Regions from separate parts of the Pseudomonas sp. LS1212 genome, predicted to be linked through region 3. Evidence: predicted binding sites of a transcription regulator. Region 3 holds the regulator's gene; each other region holds the start of a gene.

Region 1 (6,548 bases), 2.5 Mb from region 3:
CCGATTGATGACACGCCCTAAGGAGTCTGACATGGCTGGTGTAATGGATTCGGTGAACCAGCGCACTCAACTGGTAGGGCAGAATCGCCTTGAACTTCTGCTGTTTCGGCTCAATGGGCAGCAGTTGTACGGGATTAATGTGTTCAAGGTTCGCGAGGTGCTGCAATGCCCCAAGCTGACCCTGCTGCCCAGATCCAGCCCGGTAGTGCGCGGTGTCGCGAGTATTCGTGGGGCGACCATCCCGATCCTCGATCTGGCGATGGCGACCGGGTTGCCCGGTCGATTGGATATCAAGGACACCTTCGTGATCATCACGGAGTACAACACCAAGATTCAGGGGTTCCTGGTGCATTCGGTCGAGCGCATCGTCAACATGAACTGGGAAGAGATTCATCCGCCACCCAAGGGGACGGGGCGCGATCATTACCTGACGGCGGTGACGCGAATCGATAACCAGTTGGTTGAAATCATCGACGTGGAGAAAATTCTCGCCGAGGTGGCGCCGACCTCCGAAGCCATTTCGGTGGGTGTGATCGACCCCCAGATCCAGCACAAGGCGACTTCCCTGCGGGTGCTGACGGTGGATGACTCCTCGGTGGCGCGCAAGCAGGTGAGCCGTTGCCTGCAGGCGGTCGGCGTCGAGGTCGTGGCCTTGAACGACGGGCGTCAGGCCCTGGAGTACCTGCGCAAGCTGGTGGAGGAGGGCAAGCGGCCGGATGAAGAGTTCCTGATGATGATTTCCGACATCGAGATGCCGGAAATGGACGGCTATACCCTCACGGCCGAAATCCGCAACGACCCACGCATGCAGAAACTGCACATCACCCTGCATACTTCGTTGTCGGGTGTATTCAACCAGGCGATGGTCAAAAAGGTTGGGGCCGATGACTTTCTGGCCAAGTTCAAACCCGACGACCTGGCATCCCGGGTGATTGACCGGATCAAGGCAACGCAATAACGGCCAGGGGCGCGGCCCCTGGCGGTACTGATGATTTAAGAGGCGGCATCTTTGTCTACGGGTAATTTGGATTTCGAACAGTTCCGGGTCTTCCTGGAAAAAGCCTGTGGCATCTTGCTGGGCGAGAATAAGCAGTACCTGGTCTCCAGCCGTCTCAACAAGCTGATGGAGCAGCAGGGCATCAAGTCACTGGGTGATCTGGTGCAGCGGATTCAGACGCAGCCGCGCAGTGGTCTGCGCGAAATGGTGGTCGATGCCATGACCACCAACGAGACGCTCTGGTTTCGCGATACCTATCCCTTCGAGGTGCTCAAGAACAAGGTCTTGCCCGAGCAGATCAAGGCCAACCCCGGTCAGCGCCTGCGCATCTGGTCGGCGGCCTGTTCGTCGGGGCAGGAGCCGTATTCGATCTCCATGGCGATCGATGAATTCGAGCGCAGCAATCTCGGCCAGTTGAAACTGGGCGCCCAGATTGTCGCCACTGACCTGTCGGGCAGCATGCTGACCAACTGCAAGACGGGTGAGTACGACAGCCTGGCGATTGCCCGCGGGTTGTCCCAGGAGCGCTTGCAGCGTTACTTCGATCCCAAGGGGCCGGGGCGCTGGGCAGTGAAGTCGCCGATCCGAAGCCGGGTCGAGTTCCGTTCGTTCAACCTGCTCGACAGCTACGCGGTGTTGGGCAAGTTCGACATCGTGTTCTGTCGCAACGTGCTGATCTACTTTTCGGCGCAAGTGAAGAAGGACATCCTGATGCGTATCCATGGCACGCTCAAGCCGGGCGGCTATCTGTTCCTGGGGGCGTCAGAGGCGCTCAACGGTTTGCCGGATCATTACCAGATGGTTCAGTGCAGTCCGGGGATCATTTATCAGGCAAAGTAAAACCTGTGAAGAACTGAGGAGGCCAGCGGCCTCCTTTTTTTTCGCGCTGCAGAAACTGGCAAAAAAACGGCAGTGCACTTGCCGCTTTACTGGCACGCAGCGGAAATGCCTTGCCGCTTTTCTGGCATTGCCGCTTGCCTGCCTGTCTGGAAACCCTTGAATTAAAGGACTTTGCTCGCTTGGCACGAGGCTTGCTAAATCTTCGTCAACGAACCATCAGGTCAGCCCTTTAAGGTTTCCCGACATGAGCATCAGCTTCGACAAAGCGCTCGGCATCCACGAACAGGCACTGGGCTTTCGCGCCCAACGCGCCGAAGTGCTGGCCAATAACATCGCCAACGCCGACACCCCGAACTACAAGGCGCGCGATCTCGATTTCGCCACGGTGCTGGCATCGCAGAACGACAAGGTCAAGAACGGCACCTTCTCGCTGGAGCGGACCAACTCGCGACATATCGATGCTCGGGGCTTGAACATGGCGGATGCGTCACTGCAATACCGCACGCCGATGCAGCCATCGATCGACCAGAACACCGTCGATGCTCAGTTGGAACAGTCCAGCTACGCCGAAAACGCAGTCGGCTTCCAGGCCAGCTTCACGCTGCTCAACAGTAAATTCAAAGGGCTGGTATCGGCCCTGCGCGGAGAGTAGTTCATGTCTCTAGCCAGTGTTTTCAATATTGCCGGTAGCGGCATGAGTGCCCAGACCACTCGCCTGAACACCGTCGCCAGTAACATCGCCAACGCCGAGACCGTCTCTTCGAGCATCGATCAGACCTACCGTGCTCGTCACCCGGTGTTCGCCACCACCTTCCAGCAGGCACAAGCCGGCGGCAGCGCGTCGCTGTTCGAGGATCAGGATGCGGCAGGGCAGGGTGTGCAGGTCTTGGGTGTGGTCGAGGACCAGAGCAATCTCGAAGCGCGTTACGAGCCCAATCACCCCGCCGCCAACAAGGACGGCTACGTCTATTACCCCAACGTCAACGTGGTTGAGGAAATGGCCGACATGATCTCGGCCAGCCGCTCCTTCCAGACCAACGCGGAATTGATGAACACCGCGAAAACCATGATGCAGAAAGTCCTGACCCTGGGTCAGTGATAAGGGGCCAGGCGCGATGAGCACGACAGATACCAGCAACAGTGTCAGTAATTCGGTACTGACATCGCTGCAAAAGAAGACCGACACCACCAACGCCAATACCGGCACCGCCGGCAGTGCCCTGGGCAAGGATGCTTTCCTGCAATTGCTGGTCACCCAGATGCAGAACCAGAACCCACTCGACCCGCAGGACAACGGCGAGTTCGTGGCGCAACTGGCGCAGTTCAGCAGCCTGGAGAGCATGCAGTCGCTTAACAGCTCGGTGAACACCATTGTCAGCTCCTTCCAGTCTTCCCAGGCGCTGCAGGCTTCGTCGCTGGTAGGGCGCAGCGTCATCGTGCAATCCGACACAACGGAGGTCGACACCAGCAAGGGCATGACCGGCTCGGTCAACCTGAGCTCGTCGAGCACAGCGACCTCGGTCGGTGTGTATGACAGCAAGGGCGCGCTGGTGCGTACCCTCGATCTGGGTACCCAGGCCGCAGGCGCCGCGAGCTTTACCTGGGACGGCAAGAATGGCGACGGCGAATTGGCAGCGGCGGGCAAGTACACCTTCAAGGCCACCGCCACCATCAATGGCGTCGCCACGGCCATGACCACCAACCTGCCGGCTACTGTCAACAGCGTGACCATGGGCACAAACGGCGGTGAGATGAGCTTGAACCTGGCAGGGCTGGGCAGCGTCGCCCTGTCGAAAATTCAGTCGATTGGAATCTAGAGCCGGCTAACGCGGCGGGAGTGAGAACATGTCTTTCAATATCGGCCTCAGCGGGCTCTATGCGGCCAACAAAGCGCTGAACGTTACCGGCAACAACATCGCCAACGTGGCCACCTCCGGCTTCAAGTCCTCGCGTGCCGAGTTCGCCGACCAGTATGCGGCGTCGATCCGTGGTACCTCCGGCAAGACGGTTGTCGGAAGCGGCGTAACTACCGCGGCGGTGTCCCAATTGTTCACCCAGGGCAACATCAGCTCCACCGGCCAGAGCCTGGACCTGGCAATCAACGGCAATGGCTTCTTCGTGCTCAGCGACAATGGCTCGAAGATCTATACCCGTTCCGGTGCCTTCTATAGCGACAAGCAAGGTTATGTAGTCAATTCCAGCGGCAGCAACCTGCAGGGTTATGCCGTCGATGCCAACGGCAAATTGATGAATGGCGTGTTGACCAATCTACAGATCGACACCACGAACCTGTCGCCAAGCCCTACCGGGCAGATCAAAGAGACGGTGAACCTCAACTCCACGGCGACCACGCCTACCATCACGCCCTTCGATGCCACCAACGTCGCGAGTTACAATTACACCTTCAATACCGACGTCTACGACAGCCAGGGCAATGCCCACCAGATGAACCAGTATTTCGTCAAGGATGCAGTCGCCAACTCCTGGACCATGTACACCACCATCGACGGTCGCAACCCGGCCGATCCGACGTTGACCACCCCCCTCAGCAACAAGCTGCCGTTCAAGTCCGACGGCACGCTGGACACTGCCAGCATGACGGCCGGCGCAGTGGCCGGTGGCCTGACCATCAACGCCGACAAGACCTTCAGCCTTGCCGGCTGGCTACCCGCGGCGAAACAGCCCAATGGTACCTGGGCCGCCAACGGTGCCGCCGCCAAGGCGGGTGGCATTGGCCTGGATATGCTCTCGACTACTCAGAACAACGCAGCTTCAGCCACCACTGCCAAGAGCCAGGATGGTTATGCGACAGGTGAGTTGGCCGGTCTGGTCGTCGACACCAGCGGCAACCTGTTCGCCAGGTTCACCAATGGCCAGGACAAGGTCATTGGCCAGGTCGCCATGGCGAATTTCGCCAACCCCCAGGGCCTGACTCCGGTGGGGGGTACCGGCTGGACGGAGTCCTATGCGTCGGGCGTGCCGATCATCGGCGAGCCGGATACCGGCACCCTGGGGGCGATCGCCTCCGGTGCGCTGGAAGATTCGAACGTCGATCTGACCAGTGAACTGGTCAACCTGATCAAGGCGCAGAGCAACTACCAGGCAAACGCCAAGACCATCTCCACCGAAAGCACCATTATGCAGACCATCATTCAGATGACCTGACGGGTAGCCATATAGCCATGAAGCCCCTGCCAGCAGGGGCTTTTTTATAAGTGACAGGTTATGGATTCAGGAACTGAAATGCGTGACTCGTTGAAGCGTTCTCACGGCTCCCTGGGCAAGGCAGTGCTCATCGTCCTGCTACTTTTCCCCGCGCAGTTTCAGGCTGCGCCAGCGCCCTGGTTTCAATGGCAGAGTCTGGCGACAGGGCGCTATTTCTGCACGCAGACAAACCTCGGGGAGGGCTGGGTGAGGTTTTCCGGGCCTTATAACAACGCCGGGTGTCGGCGCTGACGGCAGGCCTTGCCGGTAGCGGCAATTCACCGCCGTATTTCCGACTCGATACATTCCGCCTGCCGTATCCGTAATTGGCTGTAAGGCCTTGTTTTATTGGGCTTTCGAGTCGTTCCGCGAAGTTGGTTCAAAAATTGCTTTTGCATACGTCGAAGCGATCGCGGGTTCGTGAGAGGAGTGCGTTGTGGACAAGATGCTTTACGTGGCAATGACCGGTGCCAGCCAGAATGCGCTGGCACAGAAGGCGCACGCCAACAATCTGGCGAACATTTCCACCAGTGGTTTTCAACGTGACCTGGAGCAGGCGCGATCGATGCCGGTGTTTGGTGACAGCTTTCCGGCGCGTGCCTATGCCATGGCTGAGCGGCCGGCGACCGATTTCACCCCGGGCGCGCTACAGGAAACCGGGCGCGATCTGGATGTGGCTGTCGGCGGTGATGGCTGGATTGCCGTGCAGACCCCTGATGGCGGCGAAGCCTATATGCGTACCGCCAGCCTGAATGTCGATGCGCTGGGCGTGTTGCGCGCCGGCAACGGCATGCCGGTGATGGGCAACGGCGGGCCGATCGCGGTGCCGCCGGAGCAGAAGATCGAAGTCGGTCAGGACGGCACCATCAGCATCCGCGCCATGGGCGAGGGGCCGCGGGTGATGGCCGAGGTCGACCGCATCAAGCTGGTCAACCCCGACCTCAAGAACATGACCAAGGGCACCGACGGCATGATCCACACCAAGGACGGCAAGCCCGCCGAGGTCGATGCCAACGTCCAGGTCGTCTCCGGCTTTCTCGAGGCGAGCAACGTCAACGCCGTCGAGGAAATGACCTCGGTGTTGGCGCTGTCGCGTCAGTTCGAACTGCATATCAAGATGATGACCACGGCCAAAGAAGGCGATGAAGCCATGGCTCGGGTTTTGCAAATCAGCTAACCAAACATGACGTGGCGCCGTAAAACAGGCGTGCGAGGAGAACAGAATGCTTCCGGCTCTTTGGGTCAGCAAGACAGGCCTGTCCGCTCAGGACATGAACCTGACCACCATTTCCAACAACCTGGCCAACGTGTCCACCACCGGCTTCAAGCGTGACCGCGCCGAGTTCCAGGACTTGTTGTATCAGGTGCGTCGCCAGCCGGGCGCGCAATCGACCCAGGACAGCGAGCTGCCTTCGGGCCTGCAACTGGGTACCGGTGTGCGGATTGTCGGCACTCAGAAGAACTTCAGCGCCGGTAGCCTGCAAACCACCGACCAGCCCCTGGATAT
Region 2 (6,548 bases), 630 kb from region 3:
GGCTACGGCCAGCGTTTCAGCATGGAAAAACTCCTGCACGAAGTGCGCACTGAACACCAGCACCTGGTGATCTTCCAGAACGCGCGCATGGGGCGAGTCATGGCTCTGGACGGGGTTATCCAGACCACCGAAGCCGACGAGTTCATCTACCACGAGATGCTCACCCATGTGCCGATTCTGGCCCATGGCACCGCCAGGCGCGTGCTGATCATCGGCGGCGGCGATGGCGGCATGCTGCGTGAAGTGGCCAAGCACCGCAGCATCGAGCACATCACCATGGTCGAAATCGACGGTACCGTGGTGGATATGTGCAAGGAGTTCCTGCCCGACCACTCCAAGGGCGCTTTTGAGGATCCACGCCTGAACCTGGTGATCGATGACGGCATGCGTTTCGTCTCGACCACCCAGGAGAAGTTCGATGTCATCATCTCCGACTCCACCGACCCGATCGGCCCGGGCGAGGTGTTGTTCTCCGAAAACTTCTACCAGGCCTGCCATCGCTGCCTGAACGAAGGCGGCATTCTGGTGACCCAGAACGGCACCCCCTTCATGCAACTCAGTGAAGTGCAAACCACGGCCGGCCGCATGCGCAGCCTGTTCCCCGATTGGCACTTCTACCAGGCGGCGGTTCCAACCTACATCGGCGGGGCCATGACGTTCGCCTGGGGCGCGACCGACACCGCCTACCGCAAGTTGCCGCTGGAAACCCTGCGTCAGCGCTTTGCCGGCAGCGGGATCGTGACGCGCTACTACAACCCCGAGATTCACATCGGGGCGTTCGCCTTGCCACAATATGTGCTGCAGGCAGTGAACAAGCCAAGCAACGACTGATCCATTTCCAGCACAGACTTTGTGGGAAGGCTCTCGCGGCCTGGGCCGCTCCCACAAGGTGCTGCGCATTTTTGTTTCAAAAGCGCGCTATCAACGAAATTTTCACATTTCATCGAAGACAATTCGCGCGCGTACTTCCTGCTCGATGAGTGGCTGTGCATCTATATGGCAATGGTGCAGCATTGCCACTTCGCAAAGTCGATTCGAATTTCAACCCGTTTTCCTATGGATCCTCAAACCACATGGCTACTACGGACGCCTTGAGTCAGCAGCGGGCTTCGTCGCGCTTGCTGCAACCGACTATCAAATCGCATCTGGCCTACACGCTGCTCAGCGCACTGGCCATCATGGTGATGCTCAGCCTGCTGCGTCTTGCGTTGCTGGTTTACAACCGCGAGATGATCGGCAATACGCCGGCCATGACCTTTGTCGAAGCGTTCCTCAATGGTCTGCGCTTCGACCTGCGTCTGGTGGTTTATCTCTGCATTCCAATGCTGCTGGCGGTTCTCGGTGCCCGCGTCATGGCCGCTCGCGGATTCTTCCGAGTCTGGTTGACCATCGTTTCGAGCCTGGCGCTGTTCCTCGGGCTGATGGAGATGGACTTCTATCGCGAATTCCACCAGCGCCTCAACGGCCTGGTCTTCCAGTACGTGAAGGAAGACCCCAAGACCGTCCTGAGCATGCTCTGGTACGGCTTCCCGGTGGTGCGTTACCTGCTGGCCTGGGCCTTCGTGACTTGGCTGTTGAGCCTGGTTTTCAAGGGCATCGACCGCCTGACCCGCCCCAGCGACGAGTACGGCTCGGCCATGGCCGGTTCGCGTGGTGCGGCCCCCTGGTATACCCGCGTCGGCGTATTCGTGGTCATCCTGCTGATCGCCGTCGTCGCCGCCCGCGGCACCTTGCGTCAAGGCCCGCCACTGCGCTGGGGCGATGCCTATACCACTGACTCGAACTTTGCCAACCAGCTGGGCCTCAACGGTACCCTCAGCCTGGTGGAAGCGGGCAAGAGCCGCCTGTCCGAAGACCACGACAACCTCTGGAAGGCCACGTTGCCGCAGCCTGAAGCGCAGCAGACGGTCCGCGACCTGTTGCTGACGTCGAACGACAATCTGGTAGACGGCGAAACGGCCGCCATCCGTCGTGATTACCTGCCGCCGGCGGAAAACACCCTGCCGATTCGCAACGTGGTGGTGATTCTGATGGAGAGCTTTGCCGGTCACTCGGTCGGCGCCCTGGGTAGCGAGGCGAACATCACGCCGTACTTCGACAAGCTGGCCAAAGAGGGCCTGCTGTTCGACCATTTCTTCTCCAATGGTACCCATACTCACCAGGGCATGTTCGCCACCATGGCCTGCTTCCCCAACCTGCCTGGTTTTGAATACCTGATGCAGACGCCCGAAGGCAGCCACAAGCTGTCGGGCCTGCCAGCGTTGCTCAGCCCCCGCGGCTACGATGACGTGTATGTCTATAACGGCAATTTTGCCTGGGACAACCAGTCGGGCTTCTTCAGCAACCAGGGCATGACCAACTTCATCGGCCGCGAGGACTACGTCAACCCGGTCTTCTCCGATCCGACCTGGGGCGTTTCCGACCAGGACATGTTCGACCGTGGTGCGCAGGAACTGGAGGACAACTTCGGCAAGAACGGGAAGCCGTTCTATGCCTTGCTGCAGACCCTGTCCAACCATACCCCGTATGCACTGCCCAAGGACTTGCCGGTGGAGCCTGTGACCGGTCATGGCACCCTCGACCTGCACCTGACGGCCATGCGCTATTCGGACTGGGCATTGGGTCAGTTCTTCGAGAAAGCGCGCAAGGCGCCTTACTTCAAGGAAACCCTGTTTGTGGTCGTCGGCGACCACGGCTTTGGCAACAACAAGCAGATCACCGAAATGGACCTGGGCCGTTTCAACGTGCCGCTGCTGCTGATCGGCCCTGGCATCCAGGAAAAGTTCGGCGCGCGTAACAGCACTGTCGGCACCCAGATCGACATCGTCCCGACCATCATGGGCCGCCTGGGGGGTGAAGTGCGTCATCAATGCTGGGGCCGTGACCTGCTGAACTTGCCCGAAGGGGACAAGGGCTTCGGCGTGATCAAGCCCTCGGGCAGCGATCAGACCGTGGCACTGATCACCGGTAATCGGATCCTGGTCGAGCCCAAGGAAATGGCGGCGCGGGTCTACCGCTATGAGCTGGGTGCCAATCCGAAGTCCGAGTTGATCCACAGTGAGTCCGATAAGGCTGAGCTCAAGCGCAAGCTGGAGTCCTTCCTGCAGACCGCGACCAAGAGCCTGATCGACAACACTGCCGGTGTTGTGGGCGGTATGCCGGACTGATCCTCTGCTGTTGAAATGGAAGAGGCCCCTCGCGGGCGGGCCTCTTTTTTTTTACTTATGGCCCGTGGAACGAATGTTCGGCTTGCAGGGTCAAGAATGTGTATACCTGTATCACGCAGCATCGCTTCTCTTTGCTGAGGAGATACCAATGAAAGAATGGGAAATCACTTACACCGACAACAGCGGTGCTCCAGCCAGCCTGCAAACGACCTCCGATCAACGCCCGAGCGCCGAAGAAGCCGCGCGGCTGATTCGTTCGCATTTGTTTCCGGTCATGGATGAGATCGATCTCAATGACTATCAGGACCGGACCGCGTCGCCGACCGAGACATGGCTGGCAGAGAACAGCGGCGTAAAAATCCTTTCCATCGTTGAAGTGCCTTGAAACCCTGGTCTGAACCAGGCCCTCTTGGCACCGGCGCTTGCTTCACGCTACTCTGCAATCGAGATCAGCGAATCACTCGCTACGATCTGATCTTGTCAGCTCCATGCTTGCTCCAGGTTTTTGATCGGCAATTGCCCTGTTCAGGGCCGGACCTGGAAGTTTGAAAGTCTATCCATCGGTATTGAGGAGGACGATTCATGAGCACAGCCTATCAAGAAGACATCAGCAGCAGTGTGCTGCGCCGCATGAAAGAAGGCGGTTTCGACTTTGCACGTATTCACCCCATCGAGTTCTACGCCATATTCCCGGATGAGGAACGGGCGCGCAGGGCTGCGGGCAAATTTCGTGGAGAGTCATTGAGTGCGCAAGTCAGTGAACGGGATGACGGCGGCTGGAGCCTTGAATTGAGCAAGGTGATGTACGCCACCTATGGCGGTATTGGTGAGTTCGAGCAGAACTTCGAAGCCGTCATCGCCCCCCTGGGCGGAGAGATCGAAGGTTGGGGTGTCAAGCAGGAGGTCAGGCGCCCATTGGCATGATTGGATTCACCGGCTTGCATCGGCTGACCTCGGGTCGGCCGATGTCGTTTTCGGGCCTTGAAAAAAAAATGGCCACCGAAGTGGTGGCCGAAAGGGAAGAGTACGGAATGGAGTTGCCGTAGGAGTTTGATCCTTGGCGTGCATGAATTATCGGCGATATCTCGTGGGCAGCCCAATGAACTCTGTCTATGCTGGTCATAGCAATACGCCGGTAGTTACACGCTTCGCAATGGAGCGCTCGATGATCAGTTGACGCAGTTACCGCACGGCAATGGTGCGGCGCTTTTGGGAACCATCGTCAACTGCTTGAATTTAAAGCGCTTATGCCGCTGGCACGGGCCTTGCGAAGGCCTTGGTGTCCGGGTGACAAGGAGTACGGCATGATCCGCACCTATTTTGATGAAATGTATGCTGCCGACGGCCAGGTCCGTCCGCACTATCGGGAGTTCGCCCGTTGGTTGGCCGAGACGCCTCAGGAGCTTCTGGCACAACGGCGACGAGAGGCCGATTTGTTGTTTCATCGCGCCGGTATCACTTTCACGCTCTACGGTGACGAGCAGGGCACCGAGCGATTGATCCCGTTCGATACAATCCCGCGCAGTATTCCGGCCAGTGAGTGGCGGGTGGTCGAGCGCGGCTGTATTCAGCGGGTCAAGGCCTTGAACCTGTTTCTCGCGGACCTTTACCACGATCAACGGATCATCAAGGCCGGGATCATTCCGGCCGAGCAGGTGCTGGCCAACGATCAGTACCAGTTGGCCATGCAGGGCTTGAACCTGCACCGCGATATCTATTCGCACATCTCCGGGGTCGATCTGGTGCGTGATGGCGATGGCACTTACTACGTGCTGGAAGACAACCTGCGCACGCCCAGCGGTGTCAGCTACATGCTTGAAGACCGCAAGATGATGATGCGGCTGTTTCCCGAGCTGTTCGCTGCCCAGCGCATCGCGCCGATCGACCACTACCCGAACCTGTTGCTCGATACCCTCAAAAGCTCGAGCCCCCTGGAAAACCCGAGCGTCGTGGTGCTGACCCCCGGGCGGTTCAACAGTGCCTTTTTCGAGCATGCCTTCCTGGCGCGGGAAATGGGCGTGGAGCTGGTGGAGGGCGCCGACCTGTTCGTGCGTGACGACCACGTGTTCATGCGCACCACGGACGGGCCCAAGCCGGTGGATGTGATTTACCGGCGCCTGGACGATGCCTTCCTCGATCCGCTGGCATTCAACCCGCAATCAATGCTCGGCGTGCCGGGGCTGCTGTCGGCCTATCGGTCCGGCAACGTGGTGTTGGCCAACGCCATCGGCACCGGGGTGGCCGATGACAAATCGGTATACCCCTATGTCACCGACATGATTCGCTTCTACCTGGATGAAGAGCCGATCCTCAAGAACGTGCCGACCTGGCAATGCCGCAAGCCCGAGGAGCTGTCCCATGTGCTGGCGCATTTGCCGGAACTGGTGGTCAAGGAAACCCAGGGCTCCGGCGGCTACGGCATGCTGGTCGGGCCTGCCGCCACGCGCGCCGAGCTCGAGGCCTTTGCCGCCCGGATCAAGGCCAGGCCAAATGCCTACATCGCCCAGCCGACCTTGTCGCTGTCGACGTGCCCGACGTTCGTCGAGAACGGTATCGCCCCACGTCATATCGACCTGCGCCCGTTTGTGCTGGCCGGCCGCGAGACCCGGGTTGTGCCAGGTGGCCTGACCCGTGTCGCACTGCGTGAGGGTTCTCTGGTGGTCAACTCCTCCCAGGGCGGTGGAACCAAGGACACCTGGGTGGTAGAGGATTAAGGATGCCTGCCAATGTTAAGTAGAACTGCCTCGGATTTGTATTGGATGTCGCGTTATCTGGAACGAGCGGAAAATCTCGCGCGGATGCTCGATGTCAGTTACTCGTTGTCGTTGATGCCACAGGACGGCCGAGGCGATGGCCTCGATGAAATGGCCATGCCGCTGCTGATAACCGGCACCCTGGATGATTACCTGGAACGTCATGGCCAGCTCCACGCCGAACGCTTGCTGCACTTCTTTGCACTGGATGCGGCGAACCCGGCGAGCATCTACAGCTGCCTGGGCGCGGCACGGGCCAGTGCCCATGCAGTACGTGGGCGGATTACCGCCGACATGTGGGAAAACATCAACGCCACCTGGCTGGAGATTCGCGGAATCGCCGAGCAGGGGCTGAGCCGTTACGGCATGAGCCGATTCTGCGAGTGGATCAAGGAGCGTTCACACCTGTTCCGAGGCGCCAGCTACGGCACCATCATGCGCAACGATGCCTTTCGTTTCATTCGCCTGGGAACCTTTATCGAACGGGCCGACAACACCTTGCGCCTGCTCGACGCCCGCTACGAGATGCTCGGCGACGAGGCCGAAGCGGTCAGCGACAGTTCAGCCCGTGGTTATTACCAATGGAGTGCCTTGTTGCGGGCGTTGTCGTCGTTCGAGGCGTACACCG
Region 3 (6,548 bases):
CGCCCGCCTCCTTCGTGGAGACACGCGTTCTGGATGGGCCGAACTGGCGGCGAACTATACCACCGCAAATACTGGCGCCCCAAGGCCAAAGCCATGTTTGTTCAGGGCCCGGACAGGTTCAGGGCGTGTCATAGATGAGTTCCTGTGGTGCGCCCGACCCTTCGGGTTGCACCTGCGCGACGATCGCGCGTGAGGCTTTTCTTCAATACGGCTATAATCCCCGCCTTTTCATCAGGCAATCCGATTTCCGACATGAGCCAATCCAGCGACCTGATCCAATCCGCACAGCGCACCATCCGCCTCGAACTCGAGGCGGTAGAAGGTTTGCTGGCCCACGTCGACGCCGATTTCGTACGCGCCTGCGAGATGATTCTAGCCAGCAAGGGCCGCGTCGTAGTGGTCGGCATGGGCAAGTCCGGGCATATCGGCAACAAGATTGCCGCAACCCTGGCCAGCACCGGCACCACCGCTTTCTTCGTGCATCCAGCTGAAGCCAGCCATGGCGACATGGGCATGATCACCCGCGATGACGTCATCCTGGCCCTGTCCAACTCCGGTTCGACCTCGGAAATCGTTACTCTGCTGCCGCTGATCAAGCGCCTTGGCATCAAGCTCATCAGCATGACCGGCAACCCTGATTCGGCACTGGCCAAGGCCGCCGAAGTCAACCTTGACGCGCGCGTCGCCCAGGAAGCCTGCCCACTGAATCTGGCGCCCACTTCTTCGACCACGGCAGCCCTGGTGCTCGGCGACGCCCTGGCCATTGCCCTGCTCGAAGCGCGCGGTTTCACTGCCGAAGACTTTGCCTTTTCCCACCCCGGCGGCGCACTTGGCCGTCGCCTGCTGCTGAAAGTGGAAAACGTCATGCACGCCGGTGACGAACTGCCCCAGGTACACCGCGGTACCCTGCTCAAGGAAGCGCTGATGGAAATGACCCGCAAAGGGCTGGGCATGACGGTGATCGTCGAAGCCGATGGCCGCCTGGCCGGGATCTTCACCGACGGCGACCTGCGTCGCACCCTGGATCGCAGCATCGATGTACGCACTGCACTGATCGAAGATGTCATGACCCCCCACGGCAAGACCGCCCGCGCCGACATGCTGGCCGCCGAAGCCCTGAAAATCATGGAAGACCACAAGATCAGCGCACTGGTGGTGGTCGACAAGCAAGACCGCCCGGTGGGCGCCCTGAACATGCACGATCTGTTGCGCGCGGGAGTCATGTAATGAGTAACGAACTGTTGCAGCGTGGCAAAAACATCAAGCTGGCCGTCTTCGACGTCGACGGTGTCCTCACCGACGGCCGCCTGTATTTCCTTGAAGATGGCAGCGAATTCAAGACCTTCAATACCCTTGACGGTCAAGGGATCAAGATGTTGATGGCCAGTGGCGTGACCACTGCGATCATCAGCGGCCGCAAGACCCCGGTGGTCGAACGGCGCGCAAAAAACCTGGGCATCCCGCACCTCTACCAGGGCCGCGAAGATAAATTGGTGGTATTGGACGAACTTCTCGGCCAACTCAACCTAAGCTATGAGCAAGTCGCCTATCTGGGCGACGACCTGCCCGATCTGCCGGTAATCCGCCGTGTAGGCCTGGGCATGGCGGTAGCCAATGCTGCCGGATTCGTGCGCGAGCACGCCCATGGCGTCACCCTGGCACGCGGCGGTGAAGGCGCTGCCAGAGAGTTCTGCGAGCTCATCCTGCAAGCCCAGGGCAACCTCGCCGCGGCCAACGCCAATTATTTGTAGAGCGATACATGTTCAGTAAAAAGATCCGTAACATTGCCCTGTTCAGCGTGATCGCCGCGCTGCTGGCGGCCGTCGGCTACTGGAACATCAGCCCGGAGAGCTTTCTCGACCGGCCAACGGCCAGCGTCGACGAAAGCGCCATCGACTACTACGCCATCAACGCCCACAGCGTTCAGTTCCTGCCCGATGGCAAGCTGCAGTACGAAATGACTGCCGACAAGGTCGAACACATGAAGGCCAGCGAGATCACCCTGCTGACCAAGCCAGACCTGCAGATGTATCGCGGCACGGAGTTCCCCTGGCACGTGCAGAGCGAGCGCGGCGAAGTCAACCCGGACGGCTCCGAAGTCGAATTGATCGATTCGGTGCGTGTTGCGCGTACCGATCAGAAGAACCGCGCGACCATTGTCACCAGTTCACGCATGACCGTATTCCCGCAGAAGCAATTTGCTCAGACCCAGCAAGCCGTTAGAATCGAGGGCGGTGGCGGGGTGTCCACGGGCGTAGGCATGAAAGCGTATTTGAAAGATAGCAGGATCAACCTGTTGTCCAACGTAAGAGGACAGTATGAGGCTCGTTAAAACCCTCCCTTTTTTGCTCGGCTTGAGCGCAGCACTGGGAAGCGTGAGCGCCTGGGCCCTGCCGACTGACCGCGATCAGCCCATTCACATCCAGTCTGACGACGCTCAGCTCGATGACAAGCAAGGTATCGCCACCTACACAGGCAACGTCATCATCACCCAGGGCTCGATGAAGATCACTGGCAACAAGGTGACCATCACCCGCTCGGCAGCCGGCGACGTCGACGTCTTCACCGCTGTCGGCAACCTTGCCTACTACGAGCAAAAGCCTGCCGTCGACAAGCAGATCGTCCAGGCCTACGCCGTGACGATTCAATATCACGCCGCGCTGGATCGCATCGTGCTGATCGACAAGGCCAAGGTCATTAACGAAGGCAACACCACCGAAGGCGAAAAAATCGTCTACGACACCGTCAAGCAGGTTGCCAATGCCGGTCGCGCCACTGGCGCCAATGTCACCACTCCGCGCCCGCGGATCGACATGGTGATCCAGCCGAAAAAGAAAACCGACGAGCAGAAGGCCCAGTAATGGCGACTCTGAAAGCTCAGCATTTGGCCAAAAGCTACAAAAGCCGACAAGTCGTGCGCGACGTCAGCCTGTCCATCGACAGCGGGCAGATCGTCGGCCTGCTCGGCCCCAACGGTGCCGGCAAGACCACCTGCTTCTACATGATCGTAGGCCTGGTCCTGGCCGATCAGGGCCGCGTCCTGATCGACGACCTGGATGTCAGCCATCAACCGATGCACGGCCGCGCCCGCGCCGGCATAGGCTATCTGCCCCAGGAAGCCTCGATCTTCCGCAAGCTGTCGGTGGCCGACAACATCATGGCCATCCTCGAGACCCGCAAGGAGCTCGACGGCGCCGGTCGTCGCAAGGAGCTGGAAAGCCTGCTGCAGGAGTTCCACATCAGCCACATCCGCGACAACCTCGGCATGAGCCTGTCCGGCGGTGAGCGTCGCCGCGTCGAGATCGCCCGCGCCCTGGCCACCGCGCCGAAATTCATTCTTCTCGATGAACCGTTCGCCGGTGTCGACCCGATTTCGGTTGGCGATATCAAGCAGATCATCCATCACCTCAAGGCCAAGGGTATCGGTGTCCTGATCACCGACCACAACGTCCGCGAGACGCTGGATATCTGCGAAACCGCTTACATCGTCAACGATGGCCAACTGATTGCCGAAGGCGACGCAGAGACCATCCTGGCCAATGAGCTGGTGAAAGAGGTTTACCTCGGCCACGAGTTCCGCCTGTAAGCACCGAGGTGTTAGGCGAATCGCCCGAGCGCTGGCAATTGGCATATTTACTGCCTTAATTGTTACAGCGCTCTAGGCAAACACTTCAGTTTCAGGCATATAATTTGCTTATGTTTGGCGCTTCGGTGCCCTGTAGTGGATGGCGCATGTGCGCCGGCGAATAAGGTGTTAAGCCCCTGCCATGAAACCATCGCTCGTCTTAAGAATGGGCCAGCAACTGACGATGACACCGCAGTTGCAACAGGCCATCCGTCTGCTTCAGTTGTCGACCCTGGACCTCCAACAGGAAATCCAGGAAGCCCTGGAGTCCAATCCCATGCTCGAGCGCCAGGAAGAAGGCGACGACTTCGACAACAGCGATCCGCTGGCCGACAACGTCGAGCAGAAGACTACCCCCGAAATCCAGGAGCCCAGCTACCAGGAGTCCACCCCAACGGTAGACAACCTTGAGGAGGGCGAATGGAACGAACGCATTCCCAACGAACTGCCGGTCGACACCGCCTGGGAAGACATTTACCAGACCAGCGCCAGCAGCCTGCCCAGCAACGATGACGACGAGTGGGACTTCACCACCCGCACCTCCGCTGGCGAGAGCCTGCAAAGCCACCTGCTCTGGCAATTGAACCTGGCACCGATGTCCGACACCGATCGGCTCATCGCCGTGACCCTGATCGACTGCATCAACAATCAGGGCTACCTGGACGAGACTCTCGAAGAGATCTGCGAGGCCTTCGACCCGGAACTGGACGTCGAGCTCGACGAGATCGAAGCCGTCCTTCACCGCATCCAGCAATTCGAGCCGGCCGGAATCGGCGCCCGCAACCTGGGTGAATGCCTGCTGCTGCAACTGCGCCAGATGCATCCCAAGACGCCTTGGCTGGCCGAAGCCCAGCGCCTGGTCACCGACTACATCGATTTGCTCGGTAGCCGCGACTACAGCCAGCTGATGCGCCGCATGAAGCTCAAGGAAGACGAGCTGCGCCAGGTCATCGAACTGGTCCAGAGCCTGAACCCGCGCCCAGGCTCGCAAATCGAGTCCACCGAACCCGAATACGTCGTACCGGACGTGATCGTGCGCAAGGACAACGAGCGCTGGCTGGTCGAGCTCAATCAAGAATCGGTACCGCGCCTGCGGGTCAATCCGCAATACGCAGGTTTCGTGCGCCGCGCCGACACCAGTGCCGACAACACCTTCATGCGCAACCAGCTGCAGGAAGCCCGCTGGTTTATCAAGAGCCTGCAGAGCCGCAATGAGACCCTGATGAAAGTGGCCACGCAAATCGTCGAGCATCAGCGGGGCTTCCTCGACTATGGCGACGAGGCCATGAAGCCGCTGGTGCTGCATGACATCGCGGAGGCCGTGGGCATGCACGAGTCGACCATTTCCCGTGTTACCACGCAGAAATACATGCATACCCCGCGTGGCATCTACGAGCTGAAATACTTTTTCTCAAGCCACGTCAGCACCTCCGAAGGCGGCGAATGCTCGTCCACGGCCATCCGGGCGATCATCAAAAAACTGGTTGCTGCGGAAAATCAGAAAAAGCCATTGAGTGACAGCAAGATCGCTGGTTTACTGGAGGCACAAGGCATCCAGGTAGCCCGTCGAACCGTCGCCAAATACCGCGAGTCACTCGGCATCGCACCGTCGAGCGAACGCAAGCGATTGATGTAGTCGACTGGCAGGTCCCTGAGATGCGCCACAGCGTTCCAGTGGCAGGCAACAGGCCTGCCTCTTTATGCAATGGCAATAAGGAGAAGCGGTATGCAAGTCAACATCAGTGGACATCAACTGGTTGTGACCGATCCCTTGCGCGATTACATCGGCGAAAAACTCGACCGATTGGAGCGCCATTTCGACAAGATCACCAATGTGCAGGTCATCATGGAGGTCGAGAAGCTGAAACAGAAAATCGAGGCCACCCTGCGCATTCCCGGCGGTGAAGTCGTCGCCAATGCGGAACATGACGACATGTATGCAGCAATCGACCTGCTCACCGACAAGCTCGACCGCCAACTAAAAAAACACAAGGAAAAACAGCAGAGCCTTTTGCAAGGTGCGACTGCTCGCTGATACCCCCCACCCATGATTCGACTTGAAAACATCCTGACCCCCGGCCGTTCACTCGTGAACGTGCCGGGCGGCAGTAAAAAACGCGTACTCGAACAAATTGCCAACTTGATCCACCGGGAAGTCCCGGATCTGGAGATGCAAGATGTCTACGAGAGCCTGATCGCCCGTGAAAAACTGGGCTCTACCGGCTTTGGCAATGGCATCGCCATTCCCCACTGCCGACTCCATGGCTGTACCTCACCGATCAGCGCCCTGCTACACCTGGACGCCCCGGTAGATTTCGACGCCATCGATGGTGCACCAGTCGACCTGCTGTTCGTCCTGCTGGTCCCGGAAGCTGCCACCGATGCGCACCTGGAGCTGCTACGCCAGATCGCCAGCATGCTCGACCGAAAGGAAGTACGCGACAGACTGCGCTCGGCAGCGAGCAACGAAGAGCTGTATAAAGTCGTAACGGAAGTACAGAGCGGTCAATAACCATGCGTTTGATCATCGTCAGCGGTCGTTCCGGCTCAGGTAAAAGCACTGCCCTCGCGGTACTGGAGGACAGCGGCTTCTATTGCATTGACAACCTGCCTGCCGGACTGCTACCCGAGCTTGCAGAAAGCGCCCTGATCAATACCGAGCTGTTGCAACCGCTGGTGGCCGTGTCGATCGACGCACGTAACCTGCCCAGCCATCTGTCGCGCTTCCCGCAGTTGCTCGAAGAAGCGCGCAGCCGGCATATCCAGTGCGACGTCCTGTACCTGGATGCCGATGAAGAAACCCTGCTCAAGCGCTTCTCCGAGACCCGTCGACGTCATCCGCTGAGCAACCCCAATCGCTCCCTCGCCGAAGCCATTCGCGTTGAAAGCGACCTGCTTGGGCCAATCGCGGATCTGGCCGACC

The links. The regulator sigma-54, encoded in region 3, starts transcription at its own class of promoters, with help from an activator protein. The targets are predictions, from matches to a motif close to ANTGGCATNNANNTTGCTNT.
Region 1: a site for sigma-54 is predicted at 2,016-2,035, ahead of flgB (flagellar basal body rod protein FlgB). Genes of this name have one in related genera too.
Region 2: a site for sigma-54 is predicted at 4,420-4,439, ahead of NVV94_RS19400 (circularly permuted type 2 ATP-grasp protein). Genes of this name have one in related genera too.

Annotation. Positions count from the first base shown of each region.
Region 1 is NZ_CP102951.1:1,615,526-1,622,073, forward strand. Features, by position in the region: gene NVV94_RS07545 (chemotaxis protein CheV) at 32-958, shown strand; gene cheR (protein-glutamate O-methyltransferase CheR) at 1,010-1,837, shown strand; gene flgB (flagellar basal body rod protein FlgB) at 2,082-2,489, shown strand; gene flgC (flagellar basal body rod protein FlgC) at 2,493-2,936, shown strand; gene flgD (flagellar hook assembly protein FlgD) at 2,953-3,654, shown strand; gene flgE (flagellar hook protein FlgE) at 3,683-5,002, shown strand; gene NVV94_RS07575 (flagellar basal body rod protein FlgF) at 5,478-6,218, shown strand; gene flgG (flagellar basal-body rod protein FlgG) at 6,265-6,548, shown strand, end outside.
Region 2 is NZ_CP102951.1:4,172,396-4,178,943, reverse strand. Features, by position in the region: gene speE (polyamine aminopropyltransferase) at 1-831, shown strand, start outside; gene NVV94_RS19415 (LTA synthase family protein) at 1,074-3,167, shown strand; gene NVV94_RS19410 (hypothetical protein) at 3,316-3,552, shown strand; gene NVV94_RS19405 (ribonuclease E inhibitor RraB) at 3,750-4,091, shown strand; gene NVV94_RS19400 (circularly permuted type 2 ATP-grasp protein) at 4,472-5,881, shown strand; gene NVV94_RS19395 (alpha-E domain-containing protein) at 5,894-6,548, shown strand, end outside.
Region 3 is NZ_CP102951.1:4,803,879-4,810,426, forward strand. Features, by position in the region: gene NVV94_RS22365 (KpsF/GutQ family sugar-phosphate isomerase) at 253-1,227, shown strand; gene NVV94_RS22370 (HAD family hydrolase) at 1,227-1,751, shown strand; gene lptC (LPS export ABC transporter periplasmic protein LptC) at 1,760-2,332, shown strand; gene lptA (lipopolysaccharide transport periplasmic protein LptA) at 2,319-2,861, shown strand; gene lptB (LPS export ABC transporter ATP-binding protein) at 2,861-3,586, shown strand; gene NVV94_RS22390 (RNA polymerase factor sigma-54) at 3,768-5,261, shown strand; gene hpf (ribosome hibernation-promoting factor, HPF/YfiA family) at 5,352-5,660, shown strand; gene ptsN (PTS IIA-like nitrogen regulatory protein PtsN) at 5,673-6,137, shown strand; gene rapZ (RNase adapter RapZ) at 6,140-6,548, shown strand, end outside.